One region of the Sporosarcina sp. OR05 genome, then DNA from elsewhere that is predicted to be linked to it. Evidence: riboswitches for the same ligand, from Rfam matches in the RefSeq annotation. Region 1 holds a riboswitch; each other region holds the start of a gene.
The links. A riboswitch is a leader RNA that binds a small molecule or an ion and turns the genes downstream of it on or off. The one in region 1 is predicted to bind thiamine pyrophosphate.
Positions count from the first base shown of each region.

Region 2: linked by a shared signal. The riboswitch ahead of thiT (energy-coupled thiamine transporter ThiT) and the one ahead of thiM (hydroxyethylthiazole kinase) in region 1 are both predicted to bind thiamine pyrophosphate.
Region 3: linked by a shared signal. The riboswitch ahead of NRI27_RS07530 (3-oxoacyl-ACP reductase) and the one ahead of thiM (hydroxyethylthiazole kinase) in region 1 are both predicted to bind thiamine pyrophosphate.

Region 1 covers NZ_JANKJL010000004.1:54,754-62,750, reverse strand. The annotation lists gene wrbA (NAD(P)H:quinone oxidoreductase) at 1-314, opposite strand, end outside; gene NRI27_RS08755 (alpha/beta hydrolase) at 332-934, opposite strand; gene NRI27_RS08750 (DUF3238 domain-containing protein) at 1,167-2,363, opposite strand; TPP riboswitch at 2,612-2,830, shown strand; gene thiM (hydroxyethylthiazole kinase) at 2,908-3,666, shown strand; gene thiD (bifunctional hydroxymethylpyrimidine kinase/phosphomethylpyrimidine kinase) at 3,663-4,493, shown strand; gene thiE (thiamine phosphate synthase) at 4,519-5,139, shown strand; gene thiW (energy coupling factor transporter S component ThiW) at 5,136-5,642, shown strand; gene NRI27_RS08725 (histidine phosphatase family protein) at 5,932-6,513, opposite strand; gene NRI27_RS08720 (alpha/beta hydrolase) at 6,655-7,620, opposite strand; gene NRI27_RS08715 (hypothetical protein) at 7,837-7,986, opposite strand.
Region 2 covers NZ_JANKJL010000014.1:46,193-54,189, forward strand. The annotation lists gene NRI27_RS15675 (carboxylate--amine ligase) at 1-392, shown strand, start outside; gene NRI27_RS15680 (Fur-regulated basic protein FbpA) at 580-759, shown strand; gene NRI27_RS15685 (amidase family protein) at 756-2,207, shown strand; gene NRI27_RS15690 (DEAD/DEAH box helicase) at 2,278-3,459, shown strand; gene map (type I methionyl aminopeptidase) at 3,832-4,578, opposite strand; gene NRI27_RS15700 (magnetosome magnetite crystal formation protein family) at 4,675-5,016, opposite strand; TPP riboswitch at 5,105-5,205, shown strand; gene thiT (energy-coupled thiamine transporter ThiT) at 5,375-5,932, shown strand; gene NRI27_RS15710 (tryptophan-rich sensory protein) at 5,966-6,700, opposite strand; gene NRI27_RS15715 (M3 family oligoendopeptidase) at 6,860-7,997, shown strand, end outside.
Region 3 covers NZ_JANKJL010000003.1:98,546-106,542, forward strand. The annotation lists gene NRI27_RS07515 (hypothetical protein) at 1-211, opposite strand, end outside; gene NRI27_RS07520 (hypothetical protein) at 459-812, shown strand; gene NRI27_RS07525 (hypothetical protein) at 1,268-1,417, shown strand; TPP riboswitch at 1,946-2,046, shown strand; gene NRI27_RS07530 (3-oxoacyl-ACP reductase) at 2,181-2,933, shown strand; gene NRI27_RS07535 (LLM class flavin-dependent oxidoreductase) at 2,952-4,268, shown strand; gene NRI27_RS07540 (catalase) at 4,890-6,542, shown strand; gene NRI27_RS07545 (plasmid pRiA4b ORF-3 family protein) at 6,884-7,997, opposite strand, start outside.

The DNA.
Region 1 (7,997 bases):
TTCGCCCATAGGCCACCTGTCGTATCTAAGAAATTCTTCATTTGGCCGGGCATATTGCCGAAACGCGTCGGTACACTGAAGATGATCGCATCTGCCCATTCTAGGTCTTCTGGCTTCACCTCAGGCACATCTTTCGTCGCTTCCACATGTGCTTTCCATGCCGGATTTGAGTCGATTGCTGCTTGAGGAGCTGTTTCTGCAGCTTTTAACACGCGTACTTCGGAACCCATTTCCTTCGCTGCTTCTGCTGCCCATTGTGCCAACTGATAATTCGTACCACCTGAACTGTAGTAAACAATCGCTGTGTTCGTCATGAGTAAAACCCCTTTTCTTATTGTAGAAATTCTTTATACCAACTTGCTGCTTCCTGCACTTCTGATTGCGTTAACGCATGGCCGTTCATTTCCCAGTGGACTTCTGTACGTGCACCTGCATTTGTTAGAAGCGACAACAAATCCAACGTTTCTTTCGCCGGACAAATCGGATCATTTTTCCCTGCGGCAATGAACACCGGAACTTTGCTGAGATCCGGTAATTCAATCCCTCGCCTAGGTACCATCGGATGATGCAAGATCGCTCCTTTTAGTGAATCAGCATAGTGGAATAGTAAGCTCCCTGCAATATTCGCACCATTTGAATAGCCTACAGCTACGACTTCTGATCGATCGAACCCGTATTTCTCAGCTGCTTCATCCAAAAACGCATGTAATTCATTCGTTCTGAACACTAAATCTTCTTCGTCAAAAACGCCTTCTGCCAGTCTTCTGAAAAAACGAGGCATACCATTCTCTAACACGTTACCTCGGACACTTAACACCGAAGCATCCGGGTCTATCAATGTTGCTAACGGTAACAGATCGTGTTCGTTTCCCCCTGTTCCGTGCAACAGCAAAAATGTCCGTTTAGATGTTCCTTGTTCAAAGACGTGCTTCATCATGCTCCCCCCTTTCGATTTACTTCTCGTACATGAAACGGTATGATCTACGCTTCCAATTGGTCGAGGAACTGCTCACAATGAGCTACCCACTGCAAAATTCAGCCTAGTAGCAGTCGTTTCTTGTTAGTACCGCTTACCAATATCTCGAATTAAGATATCTTGAATTCAAGATAAATGTACCAAAGATATTCTAAGTTGTCAAAAATGTTGATTGATTTCAGCAGAATGATTACTCAAAGTTTGAACAACGCCAATAGTGATAGGCAATTGCATCCGACATGAAGGCAAGTCCTCTACTTTCAACTTGTAACACTGGCTTCCACGCTTCCCCTCTCCCCTTCATCAAGTAAATTTCATGATGGGGTGCTGGGTCAAAATAGCCGCACATATCGAACGTTCCATGCCGTTTAAACACTGCAGACACTTCATAGTCAATGAGTGGCGCTGTTGTCAATGGATTGCCTACTGCATGTTCGAGAAGAAATCCGGATTCTCCTTTTTTGTGATCTTTGCGTTGCAGCGTAATCCCGTCTGAAGAAGCTCGTGCTTTTTCCCGGAAGTTTTTTAAATGGTCATATGCAATTGACGGACCTACCTCTTTTGTAAACGTCAGCGGTTCACCTTTTTCATCGTACGCGAGCTCAATATCGACACGCGTACGAAAACCATCGCCATTCGGATCAAAGTCACGGGCGTCTCCTTTGAAATAATGATTGGGTGACAACAAATTTGGATTCCGTACCCATTCCTCTGCAAGAAACGTTGTATAACGTAATTTCCATCGATCTATAGGATGCAACGTCTTTTCCCTTTCATTCACTGGCTGTAAAAGCTCTCGCGGCTTGCCGATCCACTTGACGGTCGAAAATGTTTCAATAGCAGCTTCCTTACGTGATGAATTGGGATGCAGCGAACCAAACACATTAGACAAAACCGATTTAACGGATGTCAAACGCTCCTCTGATTTTTCAAGCGGACGTCTTGCTCGAATCATATAGTCGTATGATTCGTCCATGTCAATATCCCGGTCGATGTACCAATTTGTGTTGACCATCTTTACAAATTTTCCATTCCGATAAATGCCGTATTCTTCTATGTCCTTCATACCTTCCCATGACAAGGCGATTTGCGTTTTCGCTACGATTGTCGTCATGACAAGAGATTGCAAGGGATTCTCGACGTTCTTTTCTTCAGCAAAAGCAGACGTTTGCAATGCAATGACATCGACGACTTGATTATCCTCAACACGTTCTACCATGTAATGATAGAATTTACCATGTTTGAAATCCCCGTCTTGAAATTCCGGCACGGTTCCTTCATAGACATGTTCACCATCTTTATACACGTTGTAAAAACCTCCGACATCATTCCATGTGAATGAAATCAAATCATGTTCATGCTTTACAGACTGTATTTCAAATAACATGTTTGCGCCTCCCTTTTCCTCTATTTTGGGGAACTTTCAACATCGCTAAACATAACGTACCAATCAATTGAACAGCTTATGCGAAAGTGAACGATCTTTCCATTAACGATTGTGCGTCCCAGTCACTATCCGCGTACATGGCGTATGCTTATATGCATCAACATGCTTGAATGTACCCATTACTATTTCCTTGCCCTTCTTGCGAATCTGTGAAACTATGTTATAGTAATTTTGAAAACAAATCGTAAAATTGCCACTAGGGGTGCCTTATGCACGTGTGTAAATTTGCAAAACACTCGTACCGATTTCATGTTCACTATGCGTATATCATGGTGAAACATTAGATACCGGACAGAGCTGATAGCAAATGAAACATGCAATGCGCTAGGCTGAGACGTGTATGAATACGCGGACCCTTTGAACCTGATCTGGTTGATACCAGCGGAGGGAAGTGGGTGCGCAACTTCTATCCATTGAATTTGCAAGCCGCTTCTTGACGCCCTGTCAGGAGCGGCTTTTTTGCATATATGGAGGTATGTTGACGATGTATTTACAAAAACTACGAGACGAAAAACCGTTGATTCATTGCATTACGAATATTGTTGTTGCGAATTTCCAAGCGAATGGCTTGCTTGCACTAGGAGCTTCCCCTGTCATGGCGGATGCGGTTGAAGAAGCAGCGGATATGGCGGCTGTTTCATCAGCTGTCGTATTGAATATCGGTACGCTTAAAGCGGTCAGTGTTGAGGCGATGTGCCTTGCTGGGGAGCGTGCGGCGGCTAATGGCATTCCGGTCATCCTCGATCCAGTCGGTGCTGGAGCGACCTCATTCCGAAAAGCCGCTGTCCTATCGATTTTAGAGAAAGTGCCTGTATCCCTTATTCGTTGCAACGCTGGGGAACTTGCAGCAATTGCAGGAATTGATTGGCAAGCAAAAGGGGTTGATGCAGGAGATGGAGAGGCAGATTTGGAACAGCTCGCGCTTGAAGTGGCGACGCGATACAGCTGTCTTGTTGCAGTGACCGGTGTTGAGGATCTTGTTACAGACGGCAAAAAGGTCGTGCGAATTGCTGGGGGCCATTCACTTATGACACGTGTCACAGGCGTAGGTTGCCTGTTAAGTGCGGTCGTTGCTGCATTTGTTGCAGTGGCAGACGATCACAAGTTGGAAGCAGCGGAAAACGCTTTGGCTATTTATAAAAGAGCAGGTGAACAGGCAGCGGCACTATCTACTGGACCAGGAGACTTTGCTGTGAATTTATTGAACGCACTTTATGCAATAACAGAGGAGGATTTGCTATGACTTCAGTAGCTTTGACGATTGCAGGTTCAGATAGTGGCGGGGGGGCTGGTATACAGGCGGATTTGAAGACGTTCCAAGAGCTTGGTGTATTCGGAACGTCCGCGTTAACGGCTGTTACTGCACAAAATACGTTAGGCGTACACGGTGTCTACCCGATTGAGGCGGCAGGTGTAACTGCTCAAATACAAGCTGTGCTGGACGATTTTTCAGTAGGAGCCGTGAAGACAGGGATGCTATTTTCAGCCGACATTATTGAGGCGGTAGCAGTTTCATTAAGGAACAATGGCTGCCCACCCCTCGTGATTGATCCAGTGATGATCGCAAAAGGTGGCGCATCTTTACTTAAAGATGAAGCCGTTACTGCTTTGAAAGCACATTTACTTCCTCTTGCTACTCTCGTCACGCCAAATATTCCGGAAGCGGAAGTGCTTGCGGATATGACGATTCAGTCGACAGCTGATTACGAAGAAGCAGCGAACCGGATTCTTAGTTCAGGGGCAAAAGCGGTCATTTTAAAAGGAGGACATAGCAATGATGCGCAGTTTGCGGAAGACTTTTTCTTCGGGGCAGACGGCTATTCATTCACGATAAAATCAGAACGGATTGCTACAAAAGATACGCATGGTACGGGTTGCACGTTTTCTGCCGCAATTACTGCATTCATTTCGCAAGGAAAAAGTTTGCAGGAAGCAGTGCGTGAAGCGAAGGTATTTATTCAAGCGGCCATATCGGATGGCTTACAATTAGGCGGAGGTCACGGGCCAACGAATCACTGGGCATATAATCGATTGAAGCAGGATGCAAAGGAGGTTGTCATAATTGAATAAAGAGCAACTGGCACTATATTTCATAATGGGTTCGACGAATACAGGAACGCAGGACCCTCTACATGTGCTCGAGTGCGCTTTGCGTGGCGGCATTACTTGCTTTCAGTTACGAGAAAAAGGGCCGGGTGCGAAAAGAGGCGAAGCATTGCTGGAATTTGCTCGACAATGCCAAGAGTTGTGCAAGGAATATGGTGTTCCGTTCATCGTGAACGATGATGTGGACCTTGCTTTAGCACTTGATGCAGACGGGGTACATGTTGGGCAAGAAGATGAACAGGCAGCGATTGTTCGAAAACGGCTTGGCACTGGGAAAATACTCGGCGTGTCTGCACATACGTCGGATGAAGTGCTAGCCGCAATTGAAGCGGGTGCTGATTACATCGGAATGGGACCTGTCTACACGACTACTTCAAAACCGGACGCAAAACCGGTAGCTGGCACACAGTTCATTCAGACGACAAGGTCTGTTTATCCTGATTTACCGATTGTCGGCATCGGCGGCATTACTGTCGATAATTTTGCACCTGTGTTTGCTGCGGGCGCAAACGGGGTTTCGGTCATTTCAGCAATTGCTGGAGCAACGGATGTCTATGCGGCGACTAAAGCGTTTGCTGAATCTATAGAGAAAGAAGGGGTTCCTTTATGAACACGCGAAAAATGGTTATCATGACGATGTTTGTTGCAATAGCAGTTGCCGGCTCGACATTCGTTTCATTCCCCGCAGGCATAGCACGCGCGTATCCAGTCCAGCATGCTGTAAACGTAGTTGCAGCCATCTTGTTAGGACCGATTCCCGCAGTTGTTATTGCATTTTTGACGGGACTTATTCGAGTATTGACTGGCACAGGGTCATTACTCGCATTCCCCGGTGGCATGATCGGTGCGTTATTGGCAGGTCTATTTTATAAACAGTTTGGTAAAGCGTGGCTCGCTGGGATTGGTGAAGTGATTGGTACAGGCGTGATTGCGTCACTTTTGGCAGTACCTTATGCGAAGATTTTAATGGGTACAACGGTCACTGCCTTCTTTTTCGTTCCCCCATTTTTGGTTTCAACGGTGAGTGGCGCGGCGCTTGGGCTAATTCTTGTTGTCCGGCTGCAGCAAACTTCAGCGTGGCATAAAATCGAAAGTGTCGGTGGGCGATTGTAAGAATACGTTTGGTCAGAGGAAGTTAGTTCAAGTGTGAGCGTGGTTCGAAAGTCTCGATATGGTGATAACTTTGGTTATCCGATCGATAACTTTGTGAACTCGATTGATAAGCAAGTCTATTCAATCCATAACTTTTTGAGTCGTAAAAACCGCTCCAGCGATTAGGCTAGGAGCGGTATATGATTTTAGGGAAGCTATTATCGCCAACAATGGTAGCTAGAGGGATGGTATCCAGTTGTACGGTCGGCAAGTATGTAACTTCGACGACTCTCTTTTTGATGCGTTCATTTCATTCAAAAACATGGTCGGATGAATGAGACTCTTCTAGAAGTTCCTCCCGCCAAATTCGCTCTACGTTTGCACCCGCTTCAGTTACATGCACCCGGTACACATCGGGATTTGTCAGTGCCTGCCATTCTGCAAAACCGACGTGTTCGTCATAACATCTTAAGAGGAGCGTCATCAGATTTCCATGTGTAACGAGCACCGTTTTGGAGCCATCTGGCAACTCTTCGACCACATTACATACACGCTCCATCGCTTCGTGTGATGACTCGCCACCTTCATATTTCAAATGGACATCGAGAAATGAATCCTCTAATTTCAACAACCAATCCTCAAAATCATACGAACTTAACGTCCGTTCCGCCAATCGACTATCCTCTTCGAAGTACAATCCTTTCCGCTCTGCTAAAGGTTCAGCTGTCATGCGAGCTCGGACAAAAGGACTTGTAACGATACGGTCCACTTCTACCTCATCAAAAAATGCTGCCAGCTTCTCCGCCTGTACAATTCCTTCCGCTGTCAAATCTGCATGCGGTGATTGACCTTCAGCTGAACAATGTCGAACAATATAAATCACTTTTTCCACTTCGCACACCTCCTACTTATTATTTTCCCTTGCTAGATGAAAAGAAACCTTCCTATCACAAAACATATTTGTGGTGATCCCGTTTGATGCTGTGTAAAAGAATAAACCAGTTCCCCCGACTTGCATGGAGGAACTGGTCGTTCATTTCATATAACGATCGAGAAAATGACCCATTTTCTTTCGATACGTGTCACCTGCTAGTGCATACGCTTCACCATGATTGGCGTTGGCAACTAGAAACAGCTCTGATTCGCTAGCTGTTTTCTGGTGCAGTTCTTCGGCCATTTCGGTCGGAACGAAAGTATCACTTTTCCCATGAACATAAAAGATCGGGATTTCTGTCTTCTGCACTTCTTTTAAAGCGCTTGCTTCCCGGAATGAATAGCCTGCTCTAATTTTCGTGAGCGCACTTGTGCCATCCAATAATGGAAATGCCGGCAAGTGAAACATGCGGTTCATCTGGTACGTGAACAATTGATAGACAGATTTGTATGGACTGTCTGCGATGATTGCTTTCACTTGAGCGGGTAAACCGTCTTCCCCGCTTGCCATCAAGACCGTAGCAGCTCCCATCGATAACCCGTGATAGGCCACTTCCGTATTTGGACCGAGTTTTTGGACAAACATATCCGTCCAGTCAATCAAATCAAGGCGATCCGGCCAACCGAACCCATAGTAGTCGCCTTCACTTTTGCCATGCCCTCTCGCGTCGGGCATAAATATGTTGTAATTCAATTCTTCGTGATAATACTGTCCAAAAAGCCCCATCTGTTTGGCATGACCTAAATAGCCATGTGTCAAAATGACAAGCTTATCCGTTGGCTGTGCAGCAGGTAAGTAATAACCGGACAATTGCAGTCCATCCCGTGACGTTAGGCTCACTAATTCAAATTCCTGATTAGCGACCCATTGCTTCCAATGTCCATTCGTGTACAGTTGCTTCGTTTTCTCTGAGACTTTTAAATCAGCGTTGCCCTGCAAGTATTCTTTCGGACCACGCTTCACTGCCAAGTCATAGAAAAAGAAGCTCCCCGCCACTTGGATCACTAGAAAAACAACTGAAAAAAGCACCAACAACTTCTTCCAATGAATCTTAATCGTACTCATTCCCCTTTTATCTTCTATCTGCGGGCACATCACCCTACTACAAGTATACAAGATAAACAGAGCAACATGTATGGAAATTTTTTAAAAATAATAAGAATAGTAAATTAGTGATTGAATAATGGGAATAGTTCCGGTGCCTGTCCCCAAAACAATTGCGAATTGTTTTGGGGACAGGCACCAAAAAACCGTCAACCTTGTTGGATGACGGTTTATTATCTATTGTTGTTTTTTTACTGCGTCTTGGGCTTCTTTTTTTATGTCTTCAACTTGTTGTTCAGCTCGTTTTGCAGCATCGTTTGCTACTGCTGAATCTCCTTCGCTTACTTTACGATTTTCATCTTTATCGCCAGCATAGCTTTTTGTCATACCGTTTCACC
Region 2 (7,997 bases), on a different contig from region 1:
ATGTGGGGTATGCGAACTTTGATTTGAAATATGATCATCGTGACGGGAAGTTTAAAGTATTTGAAGTGAACATCCGTCAAGGTCGCTCAAGTTATTACATTACATCTTGCGGACACAATATGGCGAAGAATTTTGTTGACGATCTTATCTATAAAGTGGAAAAGCCATTGACTTTGCTTGACGAGAAGTTCCTCTTTACGGTTGTTCCGAAAATCGTCTTAAAGAAATTCGTAGGAAATGAAAAAATCCGTCAAGAAATCAAGCAATTGTTACGGGCAGGTAAGTATGCAAATCCACTCTTTTATAAGAGGGACGAGCATTTGAAACGTAAACTATACCTCTTCATGCGGCAAGTGAATTATTATCGAAAATATAAAAATAATAATTGGTGAGGATAGGGAAGTTCGTCACTGACTATAGATGGGAATTCGTTGATTGTTAACGAGTTCTCATCTTTTTTATGTTCGGGAACTGAGTTGCAAAATAGGCGGTTTTTCAACAATTACTTCCTCGTATGAAAGTGTTTATGGAGCTTCGTAAAGTGGAATAGATAGGGGGAAGATATAGGAGGAAAACAACATGAGAAAAGTAGAGTATCCTCAATTGGATGACAAACGAAATAAGATTATTGAACAACTTGTCAATGACGGCATCTATAAAATCCATGGCAAACAATTATATGAGCTTTCCTATTATGAATTAATGAAACAGTTTACAACATATACGACAGGACGAATGCATCTGGGGGGATTCGATTGAACGATTATTTGAAAGCACTTCAAAAAGAATGGCTAGAAGAAGCGACGATACGAGACATGCAACACAAAATGGATGCTGGCGAACTTTGTGCTGAAGATTTGGTCATGATGTATCTCGCGGCAATCGCAGAAAAAGACCCAAATATCCATGCAGTTCTTGAAGTGAATCCGCATGCGCTCCAAATTGCGAAAGGTTTGGATGAAGAACGTCGAAATGGGAAAGTGCGCTCACTGTTGCACGGTATTCCTGTGCTTTTAAAAGATAATATGGATACAGCGGATTGCATGCACACGAGTTGTGGTTCAATTGCCTTGCAACACCATTATGCACAGCAGGATGCGTTCCTCGTTCAAAAGTTACGTGAAGCAGGAGCTGTCATTCTTGGAAAAAGTAATATGACTGAGTGGGCAAATTTCATGTCTGATAAGATGAAAAACGGTTGGAGCTCACGTGGAGGACAGGTGAATAACCCATACGGTTTATTTGATGTTGGCGGTTCAAGCTCGGGAGCGGCGGCAGCTGTGGCAGCAAATTTGACCGCTGTTTCTATCGGCACGGAGACGACAGGATCGATCATCAATCCTGCTGTTCAGAATTCCTTAGTGGGTATAAAGCCGACTGTTGGAGCGATTAGTAGAACAGGGATTATACCTTTATCCATTACACAAGATACGCCCGGACCACTTGCGAGAACAGTGGAAGACGCAACAATCACTTTCAGCTTGATGATTGGGCAAGATGAGGCCGATTCGGTTACCAAAAGTGCAACTCGGTTTGTAGGAATTGATTGGTTAGCGCGATTGGATAAAGATGCTCTAATCGGGAAAAGGATTGGGGTCGCACGTTCAATCTTTACTCGAGAGATTTCGAGTGAACGGGAAGCGCAATTTCGTGAAGCGTTAAGGGCAATCCAGAAGCTCGATGCAGAAATAGTGGACGATATAGAGCTCGGTACGATGGAAGATGATTTAGGGTATAATGTCTTGCTGTACGAATTCAAAGCTGCTCTTAATGAATACTTGGACACTTCATCACCGACAAATCCAATCCGTCATCTAGGTGATCTTATCGAGTTCAATAAAGAGCACCCAGAAGAAACGCTCAAGTATGGACAAGTGTTATTGGAAAAAGTGGAACGGACAAGTGGAACACTAACGGAACCGGAGTATATTGAAGCATTATTACGAAATAGGCACTTAGCTGGCGAGGTGGCGCTCAATCGTGCTTTTAAGGAGCAACGAATTGACGCGCTCGTTTTCCCGCAAGATCATGGGTGCAGTTTCAGTGCAGCAGCGGGATATCCGGCAATTACAGTGCCGGCTGATTTTACAATTGACGGTGAACCGTTTGGAATCACATTTTGTGGAAAAGCCTTTTCAGAACCAGCATTAATCGGCTATGCATACGCTTTTGAACAAGCAACTCGTGCAAGACGTAAGCCTTATTGATGAAAATAGTTGAAATGAAATAGAAACCAGTCCATTATTAAATAAGGAATAATGGAAAGTAGGGATGTATATGTCCTTCTTGGATAAAATGGACGATGTACTAAAAGATAAATGGCAATTTGATAGCGAAACACCAATTCAAGCACAAATGATACCTGAAATGCTTTCTGGCAAAGATGTTGTTGCGGAATCTCCTACAGGAACAGGAAAAACGTTAGCGTATGTTCTACCGATTTTACAACGAGTAGATGGGAAGAAACAGCAAACGCAAGCACTAATCATGGCGCCATCTCAAGAGTTATCCATGCAAATTGTGAATGTCATACGCGAGTGGGTGGAAGGGACTGACATTACAGTTACCCAGCTGATTGGTGGAGCGAATATGCAACGTCAGATCGAAAAGTTAAAGAAAAAACCGACAATCGTTGTCGGTACACCTGGCCGCTTAGTGGAACTTGTCAAAGCGAAACGCCTAAAATTGCACGATATTCGCTATATCGTACTAGATGAAGGTGATCAACTACTAGCACGAGAGTACCGTGTCATTGTGAAAAATTTAATCGACGGGGCACATGAAGATCGTCAAGTTGTCGTTGTTTCTGCAACGATTACGGACGAAATCGAACGAGTTGCCCAACAGATGATGGACAACCCGATCCGTTTAAAAGTATCACTTGAAGATATGCCATCTTCAGGCAAAGTGGTGCATTCATTCGTAAAGACAGAAGCGAGAGATAAGACAGACCTTCTCCGCGGCTTGTCGCATTTGCCAGCTATTCGAGCGCTCGCATTCATGAACAATGTCGACCAACTACGTATGAAGGAAATGAAATTGCAGTACAATAACGCGCCAATTGCTGTTTTGTATTCGTCCATGACAAAATTTGAACGCCAGCAAACGTTGGAGGACTTCCGGAAAGGAGAAATCCGAATCCTAATCGCCACTGATCTCGCGGCTAGAGGATTGGATATCCAAGGATTGACACACGTCATCCATGTGGATGTGCCGCATACGACAGAACAATATGTACACAGATCAGGTAGAACGGGAAGAGCGGGAGAAGATGGCGAAGTACTCACCTTATTATCCTATCATGAAGAACGGACTTATAAGAAATTGGCAAAGCCATTCAAACCTGTACAAAAAGTGTGGTTTAAAGGTAAATTGACCGAAGGAAATTCAAAGACAGTCAGTGGCCAAAAAGATTCGAATAAGAAAGATGCAAAGAAGAGCCAACCAAAAAAGAAATAAGAAAAAAAGGCTGGGACATACCATAAAAAAACTGCATGATGGCTAATTCGCCGTCATGCAGTTTTTTTATATTTTTCCAATGTTTCTTTTCAAATTCTTGAGTGAGTCGGAGCGGAAAAAGGCCGACTCCTGCGGGATTGTAGCGCGAATGTTGAGACCCCGTAGGGAAAGCCGTTACGTAGAACGGCTTTTGCGAGCATAAGCGAAGCGTTGGGAGCAAGGATGCCTTAATTTCTGCAAAGTACGCAGAAATACGGCAAATCGAACTCTTTGTTGTTCGATTGGCTCAAGCGCGCCCCGCGGAAAGCGTGCCTTTTGGAGCGCAGAGGAACGGTCTATTTAGAGATTTGTCCCAGCCTCTTTTGTAATTCTTTACAGTTGTGTCAAGATAATGGGTTTGTCTTTTGTTACGATAATCGTATGTTCAATTTGGGCGACAAGGGATTTATCCGGTGTGACAAATGTCCATCCATCGCCTAATTCAACTATGTTTTCCGCTTTTTCGGATACGAATGGTTCTACCGCCAATACCATACCATCGACCATTAATGTTTTATCCCAAGCGTCATAATAGTTGAGGATGTGCTGTGGTTCTTCGTGCAATGAAGTACCGATGCCGTGGCCCGTCAAATTCCGGATGACGGCGAATCCGTGTTCTTTCGCTTCGCGTTCGACTGCTTTCCCGATCTGGTTCAATTTTGAGCCGGCTTTCACTTTTGTCATTGCACGATCAAATGCCAATTTGGCAACGTCACAAAGTTTTTGCTTTTTCTCGTCAGGTGTACCGACGACGAATGAAATGCCTGTGTCCGCAAAGAATCCTTCATATGAACCAGACACATCAATATTGACAAGATCTCCGTCTTGTAGAACGGTTGATCCTGGAATGCCGTGTGCTACCTCATGGTTGACACTAATACATGTATAGCCAGGGAAATCATATTGGTCGATTGGGGCAGAAACGGCACCACGCTCAGCAAATAGACGTCCACCGAGTTCGTCAAGTTCTTTTGTTGAAATTCCAGGGACGGCCGCTTCTTTCATCGCTTCGCGAATTTCAGCGACCATTCGTCCGATTTTTTTCAACGCTTCAATTTCTTCATTTGTTTTAACAATCATTATTTACAGGTCCCTTCTCAAAACGTACTTTTCCATTTTACTATATCATAATTCCATTCGTGAAGAGGGGTGCGGGCTTGCTGAAAATACTATCGGTCATTTTAGCACTTTAACCCCTTGGTACACATTCCAGATAACAACAACTAAAAATAATAAGCCATAGATGAGCATGAATAAGAATGGGGCTAGCCCCCAGAAATCAAATTGTCCATTCATCATCGTCGTTAATCGAGACTCATAGGAAACCATTGAAAAAGTAAACAATATAAAACCTGCAATGAGCAATACAACAGGTGCGAGATGTGAAATGAGCGATCGTTTTGCATGACCTTTCACTTCCGCATCGTCCGTAATGAAGAAGACAATTGCGGGGAGTAGAAGAGGGGAAAAGAAAATACTGAAATAGCATAAGGCGGATAAGATTTTGTTATTCGACATGTGTACCTCCTGATAAATAGAAGAAGTTTTTAAAATCATCTTGCTTATATGTACTGTACCATATACAATGGTAACGACAATTGAATTACACGACCACAAGGGGTGCCGACTTGGCTGAGATTGGACGGATGTCCTGACCCTTCGAACCTGTAAGTTCATACTTGCGTAGGGATGTGGATGGAAACTGACATATACGATACGATGTCTCGGTTCTATCCGGGATGTCGTTTTTTGTTACATAAGTTTAGTGAGTGATGAGCTTTATGTAAAGTATAATACAGAATCTGGTCATACGTCTTTGTTGACACGTTGACTTTTCTTCCGTATCCCTCCGAAAACAAAAGAGGAGGAATTCGAATTGGATCGTAGTCGTTTGCAGTTTTTATTGGAAGTAGCAATATTAGGGGCAATGTCATTTGTTTTGGATAACTTAACAGTATTTAAAATGCCTCAAGGTGGTTCCGTCACCTTATCGATGCTGCCAATTATCTTAATGGCATTCCGTTGGGGCCTTAGTGGAGGTTTATTAACGGGATTGATTTCCGGTTTACTCCAAGCAGTCATCGGCGGTTACATTATTCACCCTGTACAAGGTGCGTTGGATTATTTCATCGCGTATACGGTTGTCGGTTTGGCGGCAGTAACACTTAGATGGCTTCTGAAAAGTAAAGCGGAAGGTAAAAAAGGTTCCATGGCAACGGCCATTATTGTAGGAAGCGTTTTAGGTGGATCATTGCGCTTTTTAGCACATTTTATCGGTGGAATGGTGTTCTTCGCGGAATATGCAGGTGACCAACCGGCTTGGCTGTACTCTTTAGGATACAATGCTTCTTATATGATTCCTTCCATAGTGTTATGTGCAATTGTAGCAGTGTTGTTATTCACATCCGCCCCACGGTTGATTCAAAGAAATTAAAATAGAGCAAGTGCATGTAGTGTGCACTTTGCTCTATTTTTTTTGTACACCTTTGCCTGAAAAAAGAAACATGCATGTAATGATGACTGCAGTCAAAAAGAGTGCAGCAGAAGTAATGAACAACTCTTCAATCCCGTTTCGAATCGCAATGCCAATGAATGTCCAAACAAAAACAAGATTCATCACATAATCCCGGTGATGGTACATAAAATGTAAAGCGAACGCAGTGGAAATCGTTAAGTAAAAGACTGTCCATAAAGGATCGCTTAGACCGAAACCTTCCCATTCATGATACATGAGTGTGTAACTGATGTTAGAAATGGAGGAGATGAATACCCAGCCCGTAAGGATACTAAAAGGTACTCTTCCATACAAACGATTTTCTTTCTTCGGAAACGTAAAATAATAGGTAAGTACGACACCGAGAAGAGCGAGTTCAGTTATAACTGCCCAGTTGAACAAGCTGTAATGCCATAGGAACAGCCAAATTGTATTTAACGCACAGCTCACTACGAACAGGAAAGTGATTCGATTTTTATGTTTGTTGCTCATTTGCTCGGTGATCTTATTGAAATTTACTATCCACATGAACAACAAAATGAAGATGACAATCCATATAATAAAAACATAATTTGCAGGATTAAAGAGCACAGGCAAACGGTTAACAATTTCAACGGTTGTTTGATGATTGAGGGTGAAAAAACTAGCGGCTATATTCGTAACGATGACCGTCAGAAGTGAAAGAGCCATCAAGATCATTCTAGACATAATAAAATCCTCCCATGAACAGTATACATAGGAAAAGCCCTACATGCGAATGAAAGTATGAAGTTTCCGTCACAAATCAAATATTTCGTATACCGAAAATTCGTGCTATAATTAATACAGGTTTTTATAGCAATTTTCCAAACAACGAGGGGGATGAACATGACGACAAAACTGTACAGTGAAGTATGGGATTTAGATGTGTTTTTTAAAGGGGGAAGCCATTCACCTGAGCTAAACGAACATTTGGAAAAGGTGAAAACGCAAATTGTCGCACTTGAAAACCGTATTGAGGCATTTTCTGTACCAACGAAAGTAGAAGATGCAAAAGAAGTACATGACTTACTAGAAAGCATAACAGCGACAGCGCTTAATCTTAGAGAAGCATCTGCAGTGATTGGCTGTTTTGTTGCAGCAAATACAAAAGACAAGCAAGCGTTATTGCTTCAATCAGATGTGAGTACAATCCAAGCTCGGTTTTCGACTGTTCGACTAAAGGTTGAACAAACGATCGCAAAAACGGAAGAAGATGTATGGGGAGCGTTGTTGGAAACGAAAGAGCTCTCCCAATTTACTTTTGTTTTAAATGAATGGCGGGAAAATGTTCAACTTCAACTTTCTGAAGCTGAAGAGAGCCTTATTACATCATTGAGTGTAGATGGTTACCAAGCATGGGGACAGCTATATAACCAACTTGTTGGTGATATGGAAATTGAAATGACTGTTGATAGTATGACGAAGAAATTATCTGTAGGACAGGCTAACAACTTGGCGTCTCATCCAGATGCTGCTGTCCGGAAAGAAGTATTCGAGAAACTTGAAGCTGCATGGAAAGAAAAAGAAGACTTCTTTGCTTCAGCTCTTAATCACCTCGCAGGATTCCGTTTAGCCGTATACAACAAGCGTGGATGGGATTCTGTCCTACAAGAACCGCTCATGCGCAATCGAATGAGCCAAGAAACGCTTGACGCGATGTGGGGAGCGATTCAAGCGAATAAACAACCATTCATCGATTACTTAACTACAAAAGCGAAAATGATTGGCGCTGAAAAGATGAATTGGTATGATTTAAATGCTCCGATCACTTCTCAAACGACAAAAATGTCCTACCAGGAAGGTGCTGCCTTCATATTAGCGCATTTCGGAAAGTTTGGACCTGAACTCGAAGCATTTTCTAGACAAGCGTTTGAAGAAGGATGGATTGAGGCGGAAGACCGTCCAAACAAACGGCCAGGCGGCTTTTGTACCGGTATGCCAGCTTCACAGCAATCAAGGATCTTCATGACATACAGTGGTTCCA
Region 3 (7,997 bases), on a different contig from region 1:
ATTCGGTTTTCGGATCGAAGAGCAGCAAGCTGCCGAACAGACCGACGCCGAATGTCACCATCCCGCCACAGATAAAGCCGAATCCGACCATCGTTGTTATGCTGGATATAGTGAAACCGCTTTCGAATACACCTAACGAAAAGATGATAAAGCCCAGAACAAGTTCGAGTGTTGCTAGTCGTTTCATAAAATATAGGAAATTAATTTGCATCATGATTCCTCCATACTCGTTCACCGTTTTGACATATTTTCAGTATACGCGTGAAATGATTGTCTTGTAAATGTATTTTGATAATTTTTTAAAAACCGGTGCCCACTAGCGTTGCACCACAGTAAAAAAATAGATGATTTATATAAAAAATAGAATAAAAGACTTGAAGAACGACAAAAAAACTCCTAATGTAGGTAAGGAAGCGACGACTAAATCAGTTCCCTTACACTACAAAAAGGAGTAAGCCATGAAAAGTGTAAACCCTAATTTAGTCTTTCGTCAACTCTTATCCAATTTACCAGATAGTATTTTAGCTTGTCCTTTAATGAATGGTACGAATAAAATTACTGACTTCTCAATCGTAAAACTCTTTATTATGGCGAATGTTGCACAATGGCATAGTCATCGGGACATTGAAGCAGGAATCCAGTCAGACGAGGCATTTAAGAAAGAGCTTGGAATTGATTTTATCAGCTATTCTACAATTAGCCGTCGTCTGAATGGATTTAAAACAGGTGCCTGTGCAAGGTTGAATTCAGTTAATTCACTACAATTGCATATACATAAAATCTGGATGTTGTATGTATCACGTTTCTTATGATTGCTTGTATAACCATTCAAATTACTTGAATTAACGTGATTGTTTCTGGCACAGGCACCGTCAAAAGTATTAGTATTAAAGTATAAGGCAGTGGTGGCGGGAAAAGTACTCTATAAATGAGAATCAGATGATGGTATACTATAAGTAGAGAATAAGATGTGAATCAAATTAATCCGATAGAGAGCGCGTATAGGAGAAGGGCAGCCACTGCTGCTCTTCTTTTTTCGGCCAACTTTGTTCTTAAAAACGGGTACCTGTGTCAGGTTAAATTTAGTTAATTCATGACAATTGTGTATACAAGAATGTCGTGGTTGTAGTGTTTATTAGTAAAGTTCCTACACCTGCAATCAGTACGCGAATAAAGGTAAATGGTATACTACATTTAAATAATGCGCATTCTATTTGATGAATAGATTCTCTTTTAAAGTCGTGAAAAGAAAAAGTAGGTGAACAAAGTGGGAAAATATCAATTGGATTATAAAGGTCAATCGGCTGTGACTAAATATCATGAAAAAAACAAGCCTGTTAAGTTTGATAAAAAGCAGCATCTTGAAAAGTTACGTACAGAGTATTTGAATAAAAAGCAAAAACAAACAGATCAATAATTGGAGCGAAAGAGGCTGGGACATAACATAAAAAAACTGCATTATGGCTAATTCGCCTTTTAATGCAGTTTTTAATATTTTTCCAGTGTTTCTTTTCAAATTCTTTAGTGAGTCGGAGCGGAAAAAGGCCGACTCCTGCGGGATTGTAGCGCGAATGTTGAGACCCCGCAGGGAAAGCCGTTACGCAGAACGGCTTTTGCGAGCAAAAGCGTAGCGTTGGGAGCAAGGATGCCTTAATTTCCGCAAAGTACGCAGAAATACGGCAAATCGAACTCTTCGTTGTTCGATTGGCTCAAGCGCGCCCCGCGGAAAGCGTGCCTTTGGAGCGCAGAGGAACGGTCTATTTAGAGTTTTGTCCCAGCGTCTTTATTTGAGCTCCTTTATTGAATGACCGTTTGGAAGGACAACATATTAGGTAATAAATGGTCCGGTTGTAATGGATCATACAGTATGATATGGTTTAAGATGAAAACCCATAAGAATAGTAGAAATGGCAGCAATCGTTTTACAAAACCTTAAAAACTTAATAGGATGCACTAGGGGTGTTATTTAACTGAGATGAGTAGAAACTCAAACCCTTTGAACCTGATCTAGTTGATGCTAGCGTAGGAAAGTGTGAACATTCATACATATGAAGAGGGATGACTCTGTCTTTTTCTTAGTGTGTCATATTTGTTTTACGCAACTTTCCTTTTGGAAGGTTGCGTATTTTTTTTAGCTGTCATTTGCCTATTCAACTATTACATGTTTAGGAGCTGTTGAAATGACAAAGGTCGTGTTGGTAACAGGAAGTAGTCAAGGATTAGGGGCAACGATCGCAAGGACATTGGCAAGCCAAGGATTTCGGGTCGTCATTAATTACAATAAAAGCAAAGAGGCAGCCGACAAGATGGCTTTTGAGATTGGAAAAGATCATGCGATTGCGATTCAAGCGGATGTCACCAATCGTGCAGAAGTAGAGCGCATGGTGGAAAAGGCAACGGCATACTTCGGGCAAATTGATGTGGTCGTCAATAATGCATTAATCGATTTCAAATTTGATCCAGTCAAGCAGAAGCCGTTTAGTGAACTATCTTGGGAAGATTATCAGGGACAGTTGGATGGGACGTTAAAAGCAGCATTTAACGTCATTCAAAGTGTCATTCCTCAATTTATTGAACGACAAAATGGAAGTATTATCAATATCGGAACAAATCTGTTTCAGAATCCTGTCGTTCCTTATCATGAATACACGACAGCGAAAGCCGGATTGATCGGTTTTACACGCAATATCGCTGCCGAGTTAGGGGCATACGGTATAAAAGCGAATGTCGTTTCAGGGGGCTTATTGAAAACAACGAATGCGAGTGCTGTTACAACGCCGGAAGTATTTGAATTAATTGCGAACGCTACGCCGTTGAAAAAAGTGACAACCCCTCAAGACGTTGCAAATATGGTAGCTTTTTTGTCTTCATACCATGCGAGCGGCATTACAGGGCAGAATTATACAGTCGATGGCGGCTTAACAATGAATTGACAAATGGGGGTGTGGAGAGTGACTGAACAAAAAGGGAAACAATTGAACTTAGGTGTTTTGCTGTATGGGTGCGGGCACCACCAAGCTGCTTGGCTCATGCCTGACTCAAGTGTTGAACGCATTGGTGAGATTTCCTATTATCAAGACTTGGCCAAGTTGGCGGAAAGGGGCTTGCTTGACGTCGTATTCTTTGCGGATAATCAATCTTTTGCAGGAAAGAGTTCCAGTGAATTGCCGGCATTTTGGTTTGATCCGCTCATCAATTTAACAGCCATCTCCCAAGTGACAGACCATGTCGGGTTAGTTCCGACGATTTCAAGCACTTTTTCCAATCCGTTTACAGCTTCCCGCCAGCTTTTGAGTTTAGACCATATTACTAAAGGTCGTGTAGGTTGGAATCTTGTTACGTCAATGACTGATGTTGAGGCGCAAAATCATAACATGGATCAACTGCCCTCGCATGATGAACGGTATGAAAAGGCAGATGAATTTGCTGTGTTAATGAATAAATTATTTCTTTCATGGGACAGTGAAGCATTTTTGCATCAACGTGAAGAGAAGAAGTTGATTAATCCTGCAAATATCTCGCCATTCCATCATGAAGGCACCTATTTTAAAGTGTGTGGACCGTCCACTACGCCGAAAAGCCCTCAAGGTAAACCGGTGGCGATGCAGGCAGGGGCGTCCAAACAAGGCATTGCATTAGCCGCAAAACATGCTGATGCCGTTTACTCAGTGTCATGGAATCTTAAGCAAGCCAAAAGATTTCGAGACAAACTAAATGAGCAAGTGAGACAAAGCGCGAACAACAGACATATTAAAGTGTTTCCGGGCTTAGTCACCTATGTGGGAGAGAGCCGTGAAGAGGCTTTTGCCAAGAAAGCCGCAATAGATGTGAAACTTCCTATTGAAACAGCTCTAAAACAGCTGAGTATGTTTATCCGGCAAGACTGCTCCGATTGGGCATTGGATGAAAAGGTTCCTCCATTGCCGCCTGTCGAAGAATTTACTGGGCCAGTCGGCCGGTACGAGACGATACTGGAAATTATTCATGATACCAACCCGACAGTAAGGGAGCTGTTGGGGTATCTGAATGCTGGTGGGGGACATTTCACGCTCATCGGCACACCGGAAGAGATTGTCGATCAGATGGAGCTTTGGTTTAAAGAAGGGGTGGCCGATGGATTTAATCTTATGCCGCCGACATTGCCCGGTAGTTTAGAAGACTTTGTTGAATTAATCGTGCCGGAGTTGCAAAAGAGAGGTATTTACAAAAACGATTATGAAGGTCATACGTTACGTGAATATTTAGGGCTTGAAAACAGGTGCTTGTGATAGCGTGAATTCAGTCAATTCACTACGATTGCGTAAATGTAAATTCAGAATATTGTAGGTGTACTGTATGTTATGCTTGCTTGTATACCCATTCAAAGTGCTTGTCTCTGTCACAAGCACCGTCAAAATTGGAGGAATGCAACACATTTTGGTCTCTTTTGTCAGTTCCCTTGAGGAAATCATTGCATCCCCTTGTTAACCCATAATCACGCCCGTCGTGTCCGTTTTTGCTTCCATCAATACGATATGATGGATGTCTTCTTTCATTATAATAAGTCTCCAGGACATCTCGGTGCTTATTGCCGTGTGTCAATAAAGTGGAGAGCTGTACATCTATGTAAGTTTGGGTGATTTTTTGATGTATCATGAAAAATAGATACAATTCCATGAGAAAAGTAGGCAAAAGAACAGAAAGCCTATTTTAATCGAAAATTTTTCAAACATTTCACCACTTGAAATCCAGTGTACATGAAGAATAGCAAAAACTGATGCAGAAGGTCCCTTGGCAACTTTCGAAAGTTCGTGTTTTTTGTCATTGAATTGAGGGTAGGCTATTTACATTGACGACTGCCGATTTTGAATTGGCGGACTTCCAATAGACTAGCGTAGGAGGTAATTTCTTTGAATGAAAAGGACACGAATCAGAATGAGCAAAAGGGGCAGGACGTACACCGCGAGACATTGACGACACGCCAAGGGCATCCGGTCAGGGACAACCAGAACATCCGGACGATTGGAGACCGCGGGCCAGCGACGCTAGAGAACTATCATTTCATCGAGAAGATCTCGCACTTCGATCGTGAGGAGATTCCGGAACGTGTCGTTCATGCGCGGGGTACGGGGGCGCATGGCTATTTTGAGACGTATGGCAAAGTCGGGGACGAGCCGGTGGAGAAGTACACACGGGCGAAAGTGTTTCAAGGTGCTGGGAAGCGGACGCCGTTGCTCGTTCGTTTCTCGACAGTCGGCGGTGCCAAGGATTCACCTGAAACTGCCCGGGATCCGCGAGGCTTTGCGGTGAAAATGTATACGGAAGACGGCAACTGGGACCTCGTCGGCAATAACTTGAAGATCTTTTTCATCCGTGATGCGATGAAGTTCCCGGATATGATTCATGCATTCAAGGCGGACCCGGCATCGAATATTCCGCATCCGCAGCGCATGTTCGACTTTGTTTCCCGCTCGCCGGAAGCGACCCATATGATTACGTTCCTGTTCTCACCGTGGGGGATTCCTGCGACGTACCGCCATATGCAAGGCTCTGGGGTGAACACGTATAAATGGGTGAACGATAAAGGCGAGGCGGTTCTCGTGAAGTACCACTGGGAGCCGAAGCAGGGCATCCGGAACTTGACGCAGGAAGAGGCCGATAAGATACAAGCGAAGAACGTCGGCCATGCGACGCAGGATCTCTATGAAGCGATCGAGCGCGGCGACTATCCGGAGTGGGAACTGTTTGTCCAAATCATGGAAGATGACTACCACGACGAACTTGATTTTGATCCGCTGGACGACACGAAACTGTGGCCGGAAGATAAATTCCCGTGGCTGCCGGTCGGACGGATGGTACTTGATCGGAATCCGGTTGATTTTCATGCGGAGATCGAGCAAGCGGCATTCGGAACCGGCGTCCTCGTCGATGGCATGGATTTCTCCGACGACAAAATGTTGCAGGGACGGACGTTCTCTTATTCGGATACGCAGCGCTACCGCATTGGATCCAACTACTTGCAACTGCCATCCAACGCGCCAAAAACTGCGGTCCGCACGAATCAGATGCGCGGCCAGATGGACCACCGCGACCCGAACGAAGCGGGCGACAATCCGCATATCAACTATGAACCATCAATGATTGGCGGTTTACAGGAGGCACCGAAAGGCGAGCGACCGCCACACCGCCCGACCTTCAACGCGGCGGCGATGAGCGCGCCAATCGACCGGCCGAACAACTACGGCCAGGCCGGTGACACGTACCGCAGCTTCGAGGACTGGGAACGCGATGAATTGATCAACAACCTGTCCGAAGCCCTCGCCGTCTGCGACAAGCGTATCCAGGATGCGATGGTCGAACATTTCACGAAAGCCGATGAGGTCTACGGCCGGCGCGTGAAAGAAGGCATCGAACAGAAAATGCAAGAGAACGAGACAATGACCGCCGACGAATACCTGCCAGGTCGCGAGTCCGGCAAGACGAAATTCGGTCTTGGTACGCCGAAAGCAGCCGACGCTGCACATGACGCAGTCGATAAGAGCAACGAAGCAGATCCATATTGATCGGAATAAAGGACGGACACCCGCATGGAAAGGCATGCGGGTGTTTTAGGCGTGCGCGAAGACGTCAGCTGAAAACAGGTACCTAGGTTAAATTCAGTTAATTCGCTACAATTGCATAAACATAAATTCATAATGTTGTAGAATAATGTTTGTTATATTTGCTTTTATACCCATTCAAATTGCTTGAATTAACATGTTTGTTTCTGTCACAAGCACCGTCAAATTAGAAGAGCAAACATCCAACTGTCGTGAGATGTTTGCTCTTTTATTAAAATTAGGTACCTATGCATAGTTGATTTAACCTGAATGTTTCTTACACAGACACTGCTTTTCTACAGGTTTCACCATGGCATCCTGCTCATTGCATCTCGCAATTCATCAATCTCATGAATTTTTTCTACCGTATTCATTGTAATTGGCAATTGGTCCGTGACCGGTGCTAGTGAAATTGCGATGTCTTTTTTAACGGTCATGGTTTTTGGTATGACGCCAAGCTGCTCGGTCAGTTTTAGGAAAGCCTTCTGAATCTCTTCTTTAACATTCAGGGATTTGAGCACTTCCTGATATAACACCAAACCGTGTTCTACATCGAGCGCGACAATCAGGGTTGGGAAATAGGGTCTCTCGAATGGTGAATCTTGAATAGGCTTGTCGATCATGACAAAATCGAAAATAATGGATGTATGAAGTACTTGCATTTTCTCTAGACGTTTTATATCCAATTCGCTTATGTGCAATGAGGGCTTGTCGTCTTGCTTCAGCTTTTCTTCTTTCAGCTGAATGTGAACGCTTTGCCATTCGTAGCCTTCTTCAGTCTCTTGCACCATTCGTCCAAAAAACGTATTTCCACCTGAGTAGGAGGGAATCGTAAGGCCTCTCTCAACCTCTTTAAGCATTTCTTTTGCTTGTTCAATTGCGACAAGCAGCATACGGCCTTCCTCCTCGTCTAAATGACAAGGGTAGTAGCCAGGTACAAGGCTGCGCATTTGAACCCATTGTTTCCGTCCACGGAACGACATGCCGTGCTGTTTGAGCAAATCGTAATCGGCTGCATCCAGTTCATCACGGTCGACAAATGAAAGGAGCAAACTGTGCTGCTTCAAAAAGATGTCTCTGGTGGATTCCCCGGAAAGGGTTGATTTTAGCGCTTGGAGTCCAGTATTCCCAACATATACGGCTAATCCGTACTCCTCTCCTCCAGCTCCAAGTATCGAGCAGTAAAGAAACTGACGGCTTTCCCAATCCGCGACAATGAATAGTTGATCATCCTCAAGCAATTCCCATGGCTTGAGTTTGTTGAAGGACTTTGCTTCCTCTAATAGTTCTAGCCAATCAAATTCATCGTCAGGGTTAGCGGAATCCAGTAACCCGATTTTCAAGGTTTTTAGTTTAAGGTTTATTTCTTCGGTAAGCTCTCGCCAGTCCTTCTCTTGAATAGAGGCATCCATAGCCCAG